DNA from 3 places in the Novosphingobium sp. PY1 genome. Region 1 is predicted to be linked to each of the others. Evidence: predicted binding sites of a transcription regulator. Region 1 holds the regulator's gene; each other region holds the start of a gene.
What was found. The regulator LexA, encoded in region 1, represses DNA repair genes until DNA is damaged. The targets are predictions, from matches to a motif close to GTTCCNCNCTTGTTCT.
Positions count from the first base shown of each region.

Region 2: a site for LexA is predicted at 3,306-3,321, ahead of J3474_RS20115 (ATP-dependent helicase). Genes of this name have one in related genera too.
Region 3: a site for LexA is predicted at 2,713-2,728, ahead of J3474_RS20070 (PA0069 family radical SAM protein). Genes of this name have one in related genera too.

Region 1 covers NZ_BLTI01000013.1:29,682-34,889, reverse strand. Annotated here, with positions in the region: gene J3474_RS22795 (ComEC/Rec2 family competence protein) at 1-1,301, shown strand, start outside; gene lexA (transcriptional repressor LexA) at 1,386-2,081, opposite strand; gene J3474_RS18145 (molybdopterin molybdotransferase MoeA) at 2,166-3,389, opposite strand; gene moaC (cyclic pyranopterin monophosphate synthase MoaC) at 3,389-3,871, opposite strand; gene trpC (indole-3-glycerol phosphate synthase TrpC) at 4,057-4,845, opposite strand; gene trpD (anthranilate phosphoribosyltransferase) at 4,894-5,208, opposite strand, start outside.
Region 2 covers NZ_BLTI01000016.1:95,886-101,093, forward strand. Annotated here, with positions in the region: gene J3474_RS20110 (DEAD/DEAH box helicase) at 1-920, shown strand, start outside; gene J3474_RS20115 (ATP-dependent helicase) at 993-3,269, opposite strand; gene J3474_RS20120 (hypothetical protein) at 3,417-4,010, shown strand; gene rsmD (16S rRNA (guanine(966)-N(2))-methyltransferase RsmD) at 4,080-4,649, opposite strand; gene J3474_RS20130 (pseudouridine synthase) at 4,646-5,208, opposite strand, start outside.
Region 3 covers NZ_BLTI01000016.1:86,059-91,266, reverse strand. Annotated here, with positions in the region: gene J3474_RS20090 (N-formylglutamate amidohydrolase) at 1-421, opposite strand, end outside; gene cpdR (cell cycle two-component system response regulator CpdR) at 585-959, shown strand; tRNA gene J3474_RS20080 (tRNA-Val) at 1,059-1,133, shown strand; gene J3474_RS20075 (NADP-dependent isocitrate dehydrogenase) at 1,368-2,591, shown strand; gene J3474_RS20070 (PA0069 family radical SAM protein) at 2,738-3,808, shown strand; gene J3474_RS20065 (hypothetical protein) at 3,921-4,202, shown strand; gene J3474_RS20060 (long-chain fatty acid--CoA ligase) at 4,242-5,208, opposite strand, start outside.

The sequences.
Region 1 (5,208 bases):
TCAGCGGTCTTCACGTCAGCGCGGTAATCGGGGCTGCCTATTTTCTCTCGTTGCGGTTGCTCGCGCTTTCGCCCGCGCTGGCCTTGCGGTTCCGGCTCCCGGTGGTGGCGGCGCTGTGCGGTGCTCTGTCCGGGATTGCCTATACCCTGTTGACGGGCTCGCAAGTGCCGACGGTCCGTTCCTGCATCGGGGCGATGCTCGTGCTTGTCGCGCTGGCGCTGGGGCGCGAGGCAATCTCGCTTCGGCTTCTGGCTGTCGCCGGGTTCGCGGTCCTGCTGCTCTGGCCCGAATCGCTGACAGGGCCAAGCTTCCAGATGAGCTTTGCGGCCGTACTTGCGATTGTGGCGCTGGCGACCAGCGGGCCGGTTCGCCGGTTCCTGGCACCGCGAGAGGAATCGTGGCTTTCGCGGCTTATGCGGCAAGCAGCAATGCTGTTCGTAACGGGCTTCGTCATCGAACTCGTCCTCATGCCGATCGGCTTCTACCATTTCCATCGCGCCGGAGCTTATGGCGCGCTGGCCAATGTGCTTGCCATCCCGCTCACGACTTTCGCGGTCATGCCCTGCATTGCCCTCGCGCTGCTGTGCGACATTGTGGGACTGGGCGGGCCGTTCTGGTGGCTGGCGGGGCAGTTCATCGACCTACTGCTGGGCCTCGCGCACACGATCAGTGCGCTGCCCGGCGCCGTTTCGGTTTTGCCTGCCATGGGGACGGGCGGCTTCCTTCTGTTCGTAACCGGCGGCCTGTGGCTGGGCCTTTGGAGCGGGCGCGTGCGGCTGCTGGGACTGGTGCCAGCCTGTTTCGGTATCGTCTGGCTCATCCTGCTCGAGCCGCCGGACATTCTCGTGACCGGCGATGGCCGTCATGTCGGACTGCTCGACGATAGCGGCGATGGGCTCGTCACCTTGCGCGACACCGGCAGCGATTATGTGCGCGACAATCTTCGCGAATTCGCAGGGATCGAAGGCGAATTGACGCCGCTCGCATCGTGGCCGGGTTCGAGATGCAATCGCGACTTCTGTTCGGTACGGATCGATCGAGCCGGTCGCTCGTGGCACTTGCTGATCGCCAGAGGCCGCGACCAGGTGCCGGAGCGGTCGCTGGCAGCGGCCTGCGACAAGGCCGATATCGTCATTGCCGACCGCTGGCTGCCATGGAGCTGCAAGCCGCGCTGGCTCAAGGCCGACCGGACCATGCTGGACAGGACCGGCGGGCTTGCCATCAGGCTGCGCGGCAGATCCGTCGAAACCGTGGCGACAGGGCAGGGCCGCCATGGCTGGTGGAAACCGCGCGGGCCGTGATTTCGGCCCTGTCCGGAGAGTACGCCTTCCTGAAAGTACGCCTCCCGGAGAGCGCGCCTGAAGGTTACGCTTTCCGGGGCAAGCTCAGTGATAGCGGCGCAGCAGCCCTGCGAGCTTGCCCTGAACCTCGATCTCGTCAGGGCCGTAGATCTGCGGTTCGTATGCGGCATTGGCGGGCACGAGGCGAACCATGCCGCCATCGCGCTGGAGATACTTGAGCGTCGCTTCCTCGCCACGAACCAGGGCGACGACGATTTCGCCGTCGCGTGCGGTGTTGGTGCGACGGATCAGGGCAAAGTCGCCATCGAGAATGCCGGCCTCGACCATCGAATCGCCCGAAACCTCAAGCGCGTAGTGTTCGCCCGAGCCGAGCAGGGCTGCCGGAACCGGAAGCATCGACTGTCCTTCGAGCGCCTCGATGGGAACACCGGCAGCGATACGACCGTGGAGCGGAATCTCGATGACGTCGTTCGCCGGTTGGGGCGTGCGTTCGGGTTGCTTGAGCGCGGCAAGCGATTCCTTACCGGCAGGAGCGTCGGCCTTCGTCGCGGGCTTGCTGGTAACGTCTTCGGGCTGGCGCAGGATTTCCAGCGCGCGGGCGCGGTTCGGCAGGCGGCGGATAAAGCCGCGTTCCTCAAGCGCGGAAATGAGGCGGTGCACGCCCGACTTCGACTTGAGGTCGAGCGCTTCCTTCATCTCCTCGAAGCTGGGCGAGATGCCGCTTTCTTCAAGCCGGACCTGAATGAACTTGAGCAATTCATGCTGCTTGCGCGTCAACATCTTCGTTGCCTCTTTCTCTGCGTCCCCGAGCGTTGTTCTGCTTGTGAACAATGAGAGAACAATTAAGCAACAGATTCTGGAACGTCAAGCAATACCGCCATTTTCGAGCAGGAACACCCGCACCGTGTCTCCGGGCGTGGCGGCCGGTGCATGCGCGGGGCGATCGATCAGCACATTGCTGGCGGCAAGGGCGCTGAGTGCACCGCTGTCCTGCAGCGTCATGGGCACCACGCTCTCGCCGTTCCAGTAGCCGCGCAGGAATTCGCGGCGGTGGCCGATGGCTCTGAGCGGTGCGTCCAGAACGGTCGAGATCTGCATTGGCAGCGAACGGTTTGCCCCGAGCATTGCGCGCAGCATCGGCAGGACAAAGAGATAGGCGGTGACCATGCTCGAAACCGGATTGCCCGGCAGGCCGATGATGATCTGTGTGCCGCCGCTGCTGCGTTCGCGGGTGGCAACAAGGATCGGCTTGCCCGGCTTGATGGCGACGCGCCAGAAGTCGAGCCTTGCGCCCCAGCGTTCGAGAGCCGGGCGCACGAGATCGTGATCGCCTACCGAGGCTCCGCCGCTGGTGACGATCATGTCGCAATCGGCGGCCTCGTCGAAAGCGCCGATCAGCGCATCGAGCGTGTCGGTCACGGGCCCGATTCGCTGCGCCTCGACCGGCAGGGCGCTGACCAGCGAGACCAGCATGGCGCCGTTGCTCGCGGGGATCTGGTGCGCAGGGCAGGTCTCCGGATCGGCGGCCAGTTCATCGCCGCTGTCGATCACCGCGACTTTCGGCATGCGGCGCACCGGCAGGTGGCGATGACCCGCGGAGAGGGCCAGTGCGATATGCGCCGGGCCGATGCGGACTCCTTCGCCCAGCACTTCTTGCCCCGCCGTGAAATCCATCCCGCAAGGGCGGATGTGCTTGTGCGGCGGTTCGGGCAGATCGCCGCTGAGGGTAATGCGGTCGTCTTCGCGCCCAAGGTCTTCCTGCAGGATCACGACGCCTGCATCGGCGGGCATGATCGCGCCGGTCGAGATCCGCACGGCCTCGCCCTTTTTCAGCGTGCCGGTAAAGGGGTGGCCTGCGGCGCTTTCACCGATCACCTGCCATGGCCCGGTGAGGTCGCCTTCGATCATTGCATAGCCGTCCATCGCGGAGAGATGGGTGGAAGGCTGGGTGCGCCGCGCCAGCAGCGGTTCGGCCAGGAATCGGCCCAGCGCGCTTTCGACGTCGACGCGCTCGACCGCTAGTGCTTCGGCCAGTGCAAGCAGGCGGGCCTGGGCATCTTCGAGCGGGATCGGCGCGGGACCTGCCATCAGTGCCGGTCCTCCGCGCGCCAGGTCCCGGACTTGCCGCCGCGCTTCTCGATCAGGCGGATGTCGCCGATGACCATGCCCTTGTCGAGCGCCTTGGCCATGTCGTAGATCGTCACCAGCGCCACGGAAACGGCCGTGATGGCTTCCATTTCCACGCCGGTCTTGCCGGTGAGCGACGCCGTCGCCGTGGCCCTGACGGCTTCGTCCTCGAAGCTGAAATCGACATTGATCGCATCGATGGCGAGCGGGTGGCACATCGGTATCAGGTCCCCGGTGCGCTTGCCCGCCATGATCCCGGCGATGCGCGCGGTGCCCAGCACGTCGCCCTTGGGGGCATCCCCGGCGCGGATCGCCGCGAGTGCCTCGGCCGACATCGTGATCCGCCCCGAGGCAATGGCGAGCCGCTGCGTCTCTGCCTTGGCGCCGACATCGACCATGCGCGCCGTCCCGTCCGAATCAATGTGCGTGAGGCTCTTGTTCATCTCAGACCTTGAAATCCTGACGAGGTTTACACGGTTTACACAGTCCAGAAGCACCAGCGAAGCGGCTCCGCAGGACCGGTAAGCGGGCGCTTTCGGGGCCGGGTACATTCGCGCCCATGCCCCATGGATGGCAGATTTCCCGGCTGTAGGACAGGGCGGGCTTCCCGATTGCATCGGCCCGAAGTTTATCCTTCGAGCAGCGCCCGCGTTGCCGCCTCGACATCGTCATGGCGCATCAGGCTTTCGCCAACGAGGAAGGTGCGCGCGCCGCACTGCGAGAGACGCTGCAGGTCGGCATGGCCGTTGATGCCGCTCTCACTGACGAGCAGCGTGCCTTCCGGTGCGAGCGGGGCGAGCCGCTCGGTCGTGGCGATGTCGGTGACGAAGCGCTTGAGGTCGCGGTTGTTGACGCCGATCAGGCGCGATTTGAGTCGGGCCGCGCGCTCCATCTCATGCTCGTCGTGGACTTCGACGAGGCAGTCCATGCCGCGTTCGAGCGCGGCCGCCTCGATCTCGGCCATCAGCGTATCGTCCAGCGCGGCAACGATGATGAGGATGGCGTCGGCCCCGATCGAACGCGCTTCGGCGACCTGCCAGGGATCGACCATGAAGTCCTTGCGGATGACCGGCAGCGAGACCGCGGCGCGCGCCGCGACGAGATAGTCCTCATGGCCCTGGAAGTAAGGTGCATCGGTCAGGATCGAGAGGCACGCCGCGCCGCCCTTTTCATAGGCGACGGCATGTTCGGTCGGGCGGAAATCCGGGCGGATCAGGCCCTTCGACGGGCTGGCCTTCTTGATTTCCGCGATGAGGGCGAACCCGCTCTGGGCCTTGCGGCGTAGCGCCGCCTCGAAGCCGCGCGGCGCGCTCTGGCCGGCAGCCTTCGCGTCGAGCGCGGAAAGCGAGGCAAGGGGCTTGCGGGCGGCGACTTCCTCGCGCTTGGTATCGCAGATCTCGGTGAGCTTGTTGGACATGGCGGGCCTTCGGTGCCTGATGCGGTTCGGTAGGGGCGGGAAGCGGCGCTACTTGAGCGCGTCGATCCAGCAGTTGAGCAGGGCATTGGCGAGGCCCTTGTCGATGGCCTCGGCAGCTTCCTCGACGCCTTCCCGCCAGGTCTTTGCTTCACCGGCGATAACAAGCGCACCGGCCGCGTTGAACAGCACGGCATCGCGATAGGCGCCCGCTTCGCCCATGAGCAGGCGGCGCAGGGCCTGGGCGTTGTACTGCGGATCGCCGCCGCGAATGGCATCGACCGGCGCGACTGGCAGCCCCGCGTCGGCGGGCGAAACGCGGCGCATGGCCAGTTCGCTGCCGGTCACTTCCGCAACTTCGTTGCC
Region 2 (5,208 bases), on a different contig from region 1:
TCATCCCCGACATCGAGAACATCTGCTCGAAGCTGCCGACCAATCGCCAGACGATGCTGTTCTCGGCAACGATGCCGCCGCCGATCAAGAAGCTGTCGGACCGCTTCCTGTCGAACCCCAAGTACATCGAAGTGGCGCGCCCGGCGACGGCCAACATCAACATCGTCCAGCACAAGGTTGCCGTGACGGCCCGCAAGAAGCGCGAAGTCCTGCGACACCTGCTGCGGACCGACAATGTCTCGACCGCCATCGTCTTCTGCAACCGCAAGACGACCGTGCGCGAACTGGCCAAGAGCCTGAAGGGCCACGGCTTCGGTGCCGGCGAGATCCATGGCGACATGGACCAGCCTGCGCGCCTCGCCGAACTCGACCGTTTCAAGAGCGGCGACGTGAACATCCTCGTCGCCTCCGATGTGGCGGCCCGGGGTCTCGACGTGAAGGGCGTGAGCCACGTCTTCAACTTCGACACGCCCTGGCACCCAGACGATTACGTCCACCGCATCGGTCGCACCGGCCGCGGCGGCGCTTCAGGCCGCGCATTCACGTTCGTGGCGCCGGAGGATGCCGAAGCTATCGACAATGTCGAGAAGCTGACCGGGCACAAGATACCGCTGTTCGATCTCCAGACCGAAGAAGCCGAAGAGGCGCGCGAGGAGAAGCCGAAGGCGCGCCGTGCGTCGAGAGAGACGGCAAGGGATACGGACAGGCGCGAGGTTCCCGAAAAGCGCGAGGTTCCGGAAAAGCGCGAGGTTCCGGAAAAGCGCGAGGAGTCGGCAAGGCGTGCGCCGCGACGTGAAGCGCGTGCACCTGCCGAGGAGCCGCGCCGCGAACGCCGCCAGCGCCGTAGCGAGGCCGAGCCCGCCGACGACGGCTGGAACGGTCCGGTTCCCGAATTCCTCAAGGTCTCCGCACTGGCCTGAAATTGCGGTCGCGCGGTCGAGACCGGTCGCGCGTGATCGTGCGGCGGTGACCGTTCCGGTTCCGCCGCCGCGTCAGGCGATCTTGACGAAGCTGTCGATCACGCGCTTGCGGCCCGACTGCTCGAAGTCGATCTCCAGCTTGTTGCCTTCCTGCCCGGCCACGGTGCCGTAGCCGAACTTCTCGTGAAACACGCGCGCGCCGATGGCGATATCGGTGCGCGGCTTGGCCGCGAAGCTGGCCGCGCTGCGCGTCGTCTCGGCGATCCGGCGGGGTTTCGTTTCGAATTCGCGTGCGGCAGCCCGCTGCCAGCCCGGGCCGCGCGTCATCGTGCGCGCGGGTTGGGCGCGGGCGACGTCGGCGAAGGGATCGGCATGTTCTGACCACTGCGCGCGCCACAGCGAAGCACCGCCGGTGAGCGTCGTCTCGCTTTCGACGTGATCTTCGGGCAATTCGGCGATGAAGCGCGAGGGGATCGAGCTGGTCCACTGGCCGTAGATGCGGCGGTTGGCGGCGTGGAGGATGGTGCACTTGCGGCGCGCCCGGGTGATCGCGACATAGGCAAGGCGGCGTTCTTCCTCGAGGCTGGCAAGGCCGCCTTCGTCCAGCGAACGCTGCGAGGGAAACACGCCTTCCTCCCAGCCAGGCAGGAATACGTGGTCGAATTCCAGGCCCTTGGCGGCGTGCATGGTCATGATCGTGACCTTTTCCTCGTCACTGGCCGCGTCGTTGTCCATGACGAGGCTGACATGCTCGAGGAAGTCGCCGAGGCTTTCGTACTCTTCCATGGCGCGGGCAAGCTCGACAAGGTTTTCCAGCCGTCCGGAGGCTTCGGCTGTCCGCTCGGCCTGCAGCGCGTCGGTATAGCCGCTTTCGTCGAGAACGGTGCGCATCAGGTCCGCCGGGTTCTCCGTCTTCTCCAGATCGCGCCACCGGGCGAAGTCGCGCATCAGCGACAGGAAAGTGTTGCGCGCACGGGCGGGCAGTTCGTCGGTATCGACGATTTCGATGGCGGCCGCGGCAAGAGGGATGCCCTGGCGGCGCGCGAGCTGGTACAGCTTCTCCAGCGCCTTGGCGCCAAGTCCGCGCTTCGGGGCATTGTAGATGCGCTCGAAAGCGAGGTCGTCGGCGGGCTGGGCGATAACGCGCAGGTAGGCCAGCGCATCGCGGATTTCGGCGCGTTCGTAAAAACGGAAACCGCCGACGATCCGGTACTTGAGGCCGATCGAGATGAAGCGGTCTTCGAACTCGCGCGTCTGGTACTGCGCGCGCACGAGAATGGCCATCTGGTCCAGCGGGGCGCCCTCGCGCTCGAGCCGCTCGATCTCGTCGCCCACGCGGCGCGCTTCTTCCGGTGCATCCCAGACGCCGATCACGCGCACCTTGTCCCCGGGGTGGCGCTCGGTCCACAAGGTCTTGCCGAGGCGCTGGCTGTTCTCGTTGATGAGGCCCGAGGCAGCGGCAAGGATCTCGGGCGTCGAGCGGTAGTTCTGTTCGAGCCGGATCACTTTCGCGCCGGGAAAATCCTTTTCGAAGCGCAGGATATTGGCGACTTCTGCGCCGCGCCATGAATAGATCGACTGGTCGTCGTCACCCACCACGCAAATGTTCTGGCGGCCCTGCGCGATCAGGCGCAGCCACAGGTACTGGACCTGGTTGGTGTCCTGATATTCGTCCACCATGACGTACTTGAAGCGCTGCTGGTACTGCTCCAGCACCTCGCGATGGGTGCGCAGGATGTTGAGCATGTGCAGCAGCAGGTCACCGAAGTCGCAGGCGTTCAGCGTCTTCAGGCGGTCCTGGTAGAGGCTGTAGAACTTCTGGCCGCGGCCGTTGGCATAGGCTTCGTTTTCCGCTGCATCGAGATCCTGCGGATTGAGCCCGCGGTTCTTCCAGCGATCGATGCACCCGGCAAGCTGGCGGGCGGGGAAGCGCTTCTCATCGACGCCTTCGGCCTGGATGAGTTGCTTGAGCAGGCGCAGCTGATCGTCGGTGTCGATGATCGTGTAGTTGGGTTGCAGCCCCACCAGTTCGGCATGGCGGCGCAGCATCCTGGCAGCGATGGCGTGGAAGGTGCCGAGCCACGGCATACCCTCGACCGCGGGGCCGACGAGCTGGCCGACCCGGTCGCGCATTTCGCGCGCGGCCTTGTTGGTGAAAGTGACGCACAGCACTTCGCTTGGCCATGCAAGGCGATTGCGGATGATGTTGGCAAGACGCCGGGTGAGGGCGGCGGTCTTGCCCGTGCCTGCGCCTGCCAGCATCAGGACCGGCCCTTCGGTGGTCAGCACGGCCTCCTTCTGGGGCGCGTTGAGGCCGTCGATCAGGGGATCGTTGCTGGCGGCAGGCATGCCGCTGGGCGAGGTATCTTGCAGGCTGTTCACACGTGAACAACTAGGGAACGGAACATCGCGGCGCAAGGCCGCTTTGCCGCATGCATGGAACATTCCCGGGCGTGAAACGTCGGTTCGGCAACGGATACACAGTGGAGAGAGACCATGCGAAAATCGATTCTCGCAGGCGGATCGGCGCTTGCTCTGGCGGCCTTGCCCGGTGCGCTACTGGCCCAGAACGCGCCGCCTGCAGCCGCCGATCCGGCGCAAGTCGCCTCGGCGGCGCCGGTAACGCTGACGCCGGAGCAGCAGGCCATGTACGACGGCTGGCCGGCAGACCGCCAGGCCGAGTACGATGCCTGGCCGGACGAGTACAAGGGCTACTACTGGACGCTCGTTCCCGAGCGGCAGGAAGGGTACTGGGCCCTGACGCCCGACCAGCGCGGACAGGTCTACAAGATGAGCCCGCAGCAGCGTGAAACCGCGTGGGCGTCGATCATCCAGCAGCTCAACGGCGAAACTCCCACAACCCCTGCAACACAGGCGAATCCACCCGGCGAGGGCATGCCGACTGCCGGGGTGCCCGCGCCGCAAGCGGCCGAACAGGCCGTGCGCCCCGCGATGCCTGCGGACGAAAGCTATCAGGGCGGCCCCTACAAGGGGGCGCTGACGCCGCCGCCTGCCTCTGCGATGAACAAGGATTATCCGGTCTGCAGCAAGACCGTGCAGGACAGCTGCCGCAATCCCGGTGGCAAGTAACGGCCCCGGTTTTTTGAGTACGAAAAGGGTCCCGCCGCGTGGCGGGGCCCACTTCATATCGGCGCAATATCAGGATTCGATGCGGCGCAGGATGTGAAGCCGTGCCTTGCCGACATCGCGTACGGCGTCGGTTTCGAAGCCGCGGATCGCAACGTCCTCGCCGCGCGCCGTCTCCAGGCTCACCCAGGTGGTTTCCCCGATCCAGCCGAGTCGCGTGAGCTTGTCCACGGCGACCGCACCGGCTCCGGTATCGTAAGGCGGATCGAGCAGCACGAGGTCGAGCGGCTCCTTCGCCGGACCCAGCGATAGTGCCGAGCAGGCCCGAACGTCGCATTGCGACTGGGCCTGCAGGTTGGCGATGTTGCGACGGATGGCGCGGATCGCGGCAGCGTCCTGATCGACGAAGAGGCAATGCGCCGCGCCGCGCGACAGGGCTTCGAGGCCGAGCGCGCCGGAGCCTGCGAACAGGTCGGCGACCTTCAGTCCTTCGAACGTGCCGAGGCGGCTCGTCAGCATCGAGAACAACGTCTCGCGGGTGCGGTCGGCGGTCGGGCGCGTCGCGTCACCTTCGGGCGTAGCCAGCTTGCGCCCGCGCCAAGCGCCGGCAACGATTCGCAGGCCGGTACTTGTGCCCTTCATTCGCCTTTGCCCTTGCCGAGGGAGCGGCGGAAGGTCTCGAGATCGCGCTGCGAAACTTCTCCGACCGTGCCCTTGGGCAGGTCGCCCAGCACGAAGGGGCCGTAGGAAATGCGCAGCAGGCGGCTGACTTTCAGGCCGAGATGTTCCAGCACGCGGCGCACTTCGCGGTTCTTGCCCTCGGTCAGGGTCATTTCGATCCACTGGTTGCGCCCCGTCCGACGCTCCATGTTCGCGTCGATCTTGCCGTATTGGATGCCGTCGATCTCGATGCCGTCGATCAGGTCCTCGAGCTGGGCCTGCGTGATATCGCCGAAAGCGCGGGCGCGGTAGGTGCGCGGGACGCCGTTGGCGGGCAGTTCCAGCTGGCGCTTGAACTCGCCGTCGTTGGTCAGCAGCAGCAGGCCCTCGGTGTTGAGGTCAAGTCGGCCGATCGGCATGACCCGGCCGCTGCCGGCAGGCAGGGCATTGCGCAGGGCATTGTAGATCGTCGGGCGGCCGGCGGGATCGCGTTCGGCGGTCAGCAGTCCGGCAGGCTTGTGGAAGACGAACAGGCGGGTCG
Region 3 (5,208 bases), on a different contig from region 1:
GCAAGCGCCGCGGAATCAGCCCCAGCCCGCTCAGGACCCGCCGGCTCGGCATCTCTCCATTGCGCTCGGGCCGCGCCGAACGCTCGAACATTTCCCAATCGATATCCTCGGGCGCGCGATTGAGATCGATCATCGCTCGCGGGGCGTGGGCCATCAGCAGGCTCGCCCCGGTTCGCGCCGCGATCTCCTCGCCAAGACGATCGACGTAACGGTCCTCCAGCCGCAGCGAGACCGACTCGGGATGGCGCATCTCGCGCAGCAGGCCGCTGGGGTAGACCCTGCCCGCATGGGGGACGGCAACGAGTACGGGTATCGCCGAGGGTTCGGCTGCGGTGATCGTGAAAGCCGGGCTCGCCGGAGCGCCGGGAATCTGCCCTCCCGTTCGTCTTTGCGAATCACTCTCGCCCACTTTGCTCACCATGCCCTTGAAACTGGTCCTTTCACTTTCGCCTGTCAAAACGTCCCGTTCCCGGTCAGTCCCAAATCCAGACGAGAATGTTAACCCGTCCTGGCGTATGACCCATCTTCCGGTCGCACCGAAAGCGACCACGTTCAACGACATGGAAATACGGGACGACAAGGCGATGATCCGCATCCTGCTAGCCGAAGACGATGAGGCGATGCGCACCTATCTGGCACGGGCATTGGAAAATGCCGGATACGATGTGGTTGCCGTCGATTGCGGCACAAGCGCCCTGCCCCATCTGGAAACCGAGACTTTCGACCTGCTGCTTTCGGACATCGTCATGCCCGAGATGGACGGCATCGAACTGGCGCAGCGCTGCGCCGAAGTCTCGCCGATGACCAAGGTCATGTTCATTACCGGTTTTGCCGCCGTCACCCTGCGCGCCAGCCGCGAGGCACCGCAGGCGAAAGTCCTTTCCAAGCCCTTCCATCTTCGCGATCTTGTCATGGAAGTGCAGCGGGTTTTCGGCCTTCCCGAGCACGCTCGACTTTAATTGAAAAATTCCTGCCAAAGCGGCTTGCATCACCTGAAACATGACGCTAGAGGGCCAGTCCTCCGAGCGGGAACGCCCGCAAGGAGCTCTGGACGGAATGGGCGTATAGCTCAGTGGTAGAGCACTATGTTGACATCGTAGGGGTCGCAAGTTCAATCCTTGCTACGCCCACCATTCCCCAGGCCTGATGGCTAGAAACCCGTCGCGAAAGCGGCGGGTTTTCTGCTTTCCGGGACCGGCATGGTGACCGGTCGCAATCGGTCGGAGCGCGCCAACGCCTCCGGGGAAGATCGGATCGACGCCACCGCGCAGGCGAACTGGCGCCAAAATGCCGTTCCTTGCCTTGCTAAGCGTCCACCCTCTCCTTAAGAGACGCCCAAATTCTCATCCCCAGGGGAGCTTTCAAGCATGGCAAAAATCAAGGTAGCAAATCCCATCGTAGAGATGGACGGCGATGAAATGACCCGGATCATCTGGGAATGGATCCGCGAGCGTCTGATTCTCCCCTACCTCGACATCGACCTCAAGTACTATGACCTCTCGGTCACCAAGCGCGACGAGACCGACGACCAGATCACCGTCGACGCCGCCAACGCCACCAAGCAGTATGGCGTTGCCGTGAAGTGCGCGACGATCACCCCCGATGAAGCCCGCGTAGAGGAATTCAGCCTCAAGAAGATGTGGAAGTCGCCCAACGGCACGATCCGCAACATCCTCGGCGGCGTCGTCTTCCGCGAACCCATCGTGATCTCGAACGTTCCCCGCCTGGTTCCGGGCTGGACCGACCCCATCGTCGTGGGCCGTCACGCGTTCGGCGACCAGTACCGCGCCACCGACACCCTGATCCCTGGCCCCGGCAAGCTGCGTCTCGTCTGGGACGGTGAAAACGGCGACAAGATCGACCTCGACGTGTTCGACTTCCCGGCCCCGGGCGTCGCCATGGCCATGTACAACCTCGACGAATCGATCCGCGACTTCGCGCGTGCTTCGTTCAACTACGGCCTCGGCCTGAAGTGGCCGGTCTACCTGTCGACCAAGAACACGATCATGAAGGCCTACGACGGCCGCTTCAAGGATCTGTTCCAGGAAGTGTTCGACACCGAAGGCTTCGCCGAGAAGTTCAAGGAAGCCGGCATCACCTATGAGCACCGCCTGATCGACGACATGGTCGCCTCGGCGCTCAAGTGGTCGGGCAAGTTCGTCTGGGCCTGCAAGAACTACGACGGCGACGTGCAGTCGGACACCGTTGCACAGGGCTTCGGCTCGCTGGGCCTGATGACCTCGGTCCTGATGGCACCCGACGGCAAGACCGTCGAAGCGGAGGCCGCCCACGGCACCGTCACCCGTCACTACCGCCAGCACCAGCAGGGCAAGTCGACCTCGACCAACCCGATCGCCTCGATCTTCGCCTGGACGCGTGGCCTCATGTACCGCGGCAAGTTCGACAACACGCCGGACGTCGTGAAGTTCGCCCAGACCCTCGAGCGCGTCTGCATCGAGACCGTCGAAAGCGGCGCGATGACCAAGGACCTCGCGCTGCTGATCGGTCCCGATCAGAGCTGGATGACCACCGAGCAGTTCTTCGAAGCCATCGTCGAGAACCTCGAGAAGGAAATGGCCTCCTGGGCCTGACCTTTACGGTCCATGGATTCGGGCAGCTCCGGCTGCCGGAACAGGAAGAGCCCTCCCCCACGCGGGGAGGGCTTTTTCTTTACCTGCACGTCATGCGGCGCAGGTAGCGCCATTGACTTTTGTTCTCTTTATGTTCACATCGTGGCATGCAACCTCTCAAGGGAAGAGGCGCTGCCAGCGGGGCGCCAAGCTCTCGCTTCAACCTGCCCGGACGGGAAGCCGACGGGGACTGGCTCGACAGCGTCGCCGACATCGACGGCCCTCCCCGCAACCCGGCCACGAGCGTGACCGAGGAGCATCCCCGCACGATCCTGTCTTTCAACAAATCGCCGGACATTCCCTTCGATCGCTCGATCAATGCCTATCGCGGCTGCGAACATGGCTGCATCTACTGTTTCGCGCGGCCCAGCCACGTCTTTCACGACCTTTCGCCCGGCCTCGATTTCGAAACCAGGCTCTTCGCCAAGCCCGATGCGGCAAGGCTCCTGCGCACCACGCTGGCAAAGCCAGGCTATCGGCCGGCACCGATCGCGATGGGAACCAATACCGATCCCTACCAGCCGATCGAGGCGCACTACCGCATCACGCGCGAGATCCTCGAAGTCTGCCTAGAGACGCGCCACCCGGTGACGATCACCACCAAGTCGGACCGGGTCCTGCGCGATCTCGATATCCTGCGCGAGATGGCGCGATTCGATCTGGTGGGCGTGGGCATTTCAGTGACCAGCCTCGATGCCAACCTCTCGCGCCTGCTGGAACCTCGGGCGGCCACCCCGGCCAGGCGAATTGCCGCGCTGGGCAAGCTGGTCGAGGCCGGAATTCCCGCCCATGTCTCGATCGCTCCGGTAATCCCGGCGATCACCGACCAATTCCTGGAGGCGATACTGGAAGCCGCGGCAGGGCAAGGCGTGCGCGGCGCCATGTGGATCATGGTGCGCCTGCCCCACGAAGTTGCGCCGCTGTTTCGCGAATGGCTGGAAGTGCACTTCCCCGAGCGAGCCTCCAAGGTCATGGCGACGATTCGCGAGATGCGCGGCGGCAAGGACAACGACCCGCGTTTCTTTGAGCGCATGCGCCCCAGCGGCGTGTGGGCCGATCTGTTCCGCAATCGCTTCCGGCTTGCGGCCAAACGGCATGGCTTCGGCCCGCCGGATCTCCATCTGGACTGCTCCGGTTTCAAGGCGCCCGACGCAAGCGGACAGTTGTCGTTCCTCTAGGCACGTCTCGTCCCTGAACAGGCTCGATTCGGCGCAGGACATGTCAGTTTTGAAACAACTCGCTGGGTGGCGAGTTCTTCGCTGCAGACAAGGAATTCAAAAGGAGGTCTTCATGGCCGAAGAATACACCACCCACGAAACCACACGCGAAACGTCGCAGGCTCCGCACACGACTGTAATTCACGAGAAGAGTTCTTCCAGTGGAACCGGAATCGTCATGGCGGTCATTGTCCTCGTCGCGGTTATCGGCGGGATTTACCTGTTCAGCCAGACATCGAGCAGCGAAGCAGCCAAGGACAACGCCATCGCCAATGCGGCGAACAGCGTGGGCAACGCGGCCGAACAGGTCGGCGATGCCGCCGAGACCGCTGCCGGCAACGCGGCCAACCAGTAATTCGAGCCGAGGCGGCTGCCCGCCTAGCGGCCGCCTTCGTCATACCGGCAGCGTGTAGTCCTTGTATTGCACGCGAAGGTCCTTCTTGCTGATCTTTCCGGTGCCCGTGTGCGGCAGGGCATTCACCAGTTCCACCGCATCGGGCAGCCACCAGCTGGCGACCTTGTCGCGCAGGAATTCGCGCACGTCCTCACCGTGCAGACTGCTGCCACCGCGCGGCACGACGATGAGGAGCGGCCGTTCGTCCCACTTGGGATGCGCAATTCCGATGGCCGCCGCCTCGACGACGTCCGGGTGCCCCACCGCGGCGTTCTCCAGTTCGACCGAGCTTATCCATTCCCCGCCCGACTTGATGACGTCCTTGGTGCGGTCGGTCAGCCTGACCGAACCGTCCGGCATGATCGCCGCCACGTCTCCGGTATCGAACCAGCCCTGTTCATTCGCAGCATCTTCTTCCGCCTTGAAGTAGCGCCTGATCGTCCAGGCCCCGCGCACTTGCAGCGCGCCCGAGGCCTTGCCATCGTGAGGCAGCGGCGTTTCATGGTCATCGAGCGAAACGATGCGCACTTCGCTGCCATAGACCACCCTGCCCTGCAGGCACTTGCGATCGACCTGTTCGTCGAACGACAGCGTGTCCCAATCGGCCCCTTCATAGGAAACCGTCGCGATCGGCGAAGTCTCGGTCATGCCCCAGGCATGGCCCACCCGCACACCGCTGCGCATCAGCCGTTCCACGACGCTGCGCGGAAAGGCAGCGCCGCCCGATATGGCGTAAGCGATCGGCGGCATGTCCTTGCCCGTCTCGTCGAGGTGCTGGAGAAAGGCGAACCAGACCGTCGGCACGCCGGCGACATGCGAAACCCGCTCCTGCTCGATAAGCGCGCAAAGCGCCGACGGATCGTTGACCTGGCTATAGACCAGCTTTGCCCCAGTCGCCGCGCAGCCCCAGGGCATGCCCCAGTTGTTGGCATGGAACATCGGCACGATGGGTAGAACGCACGATCGC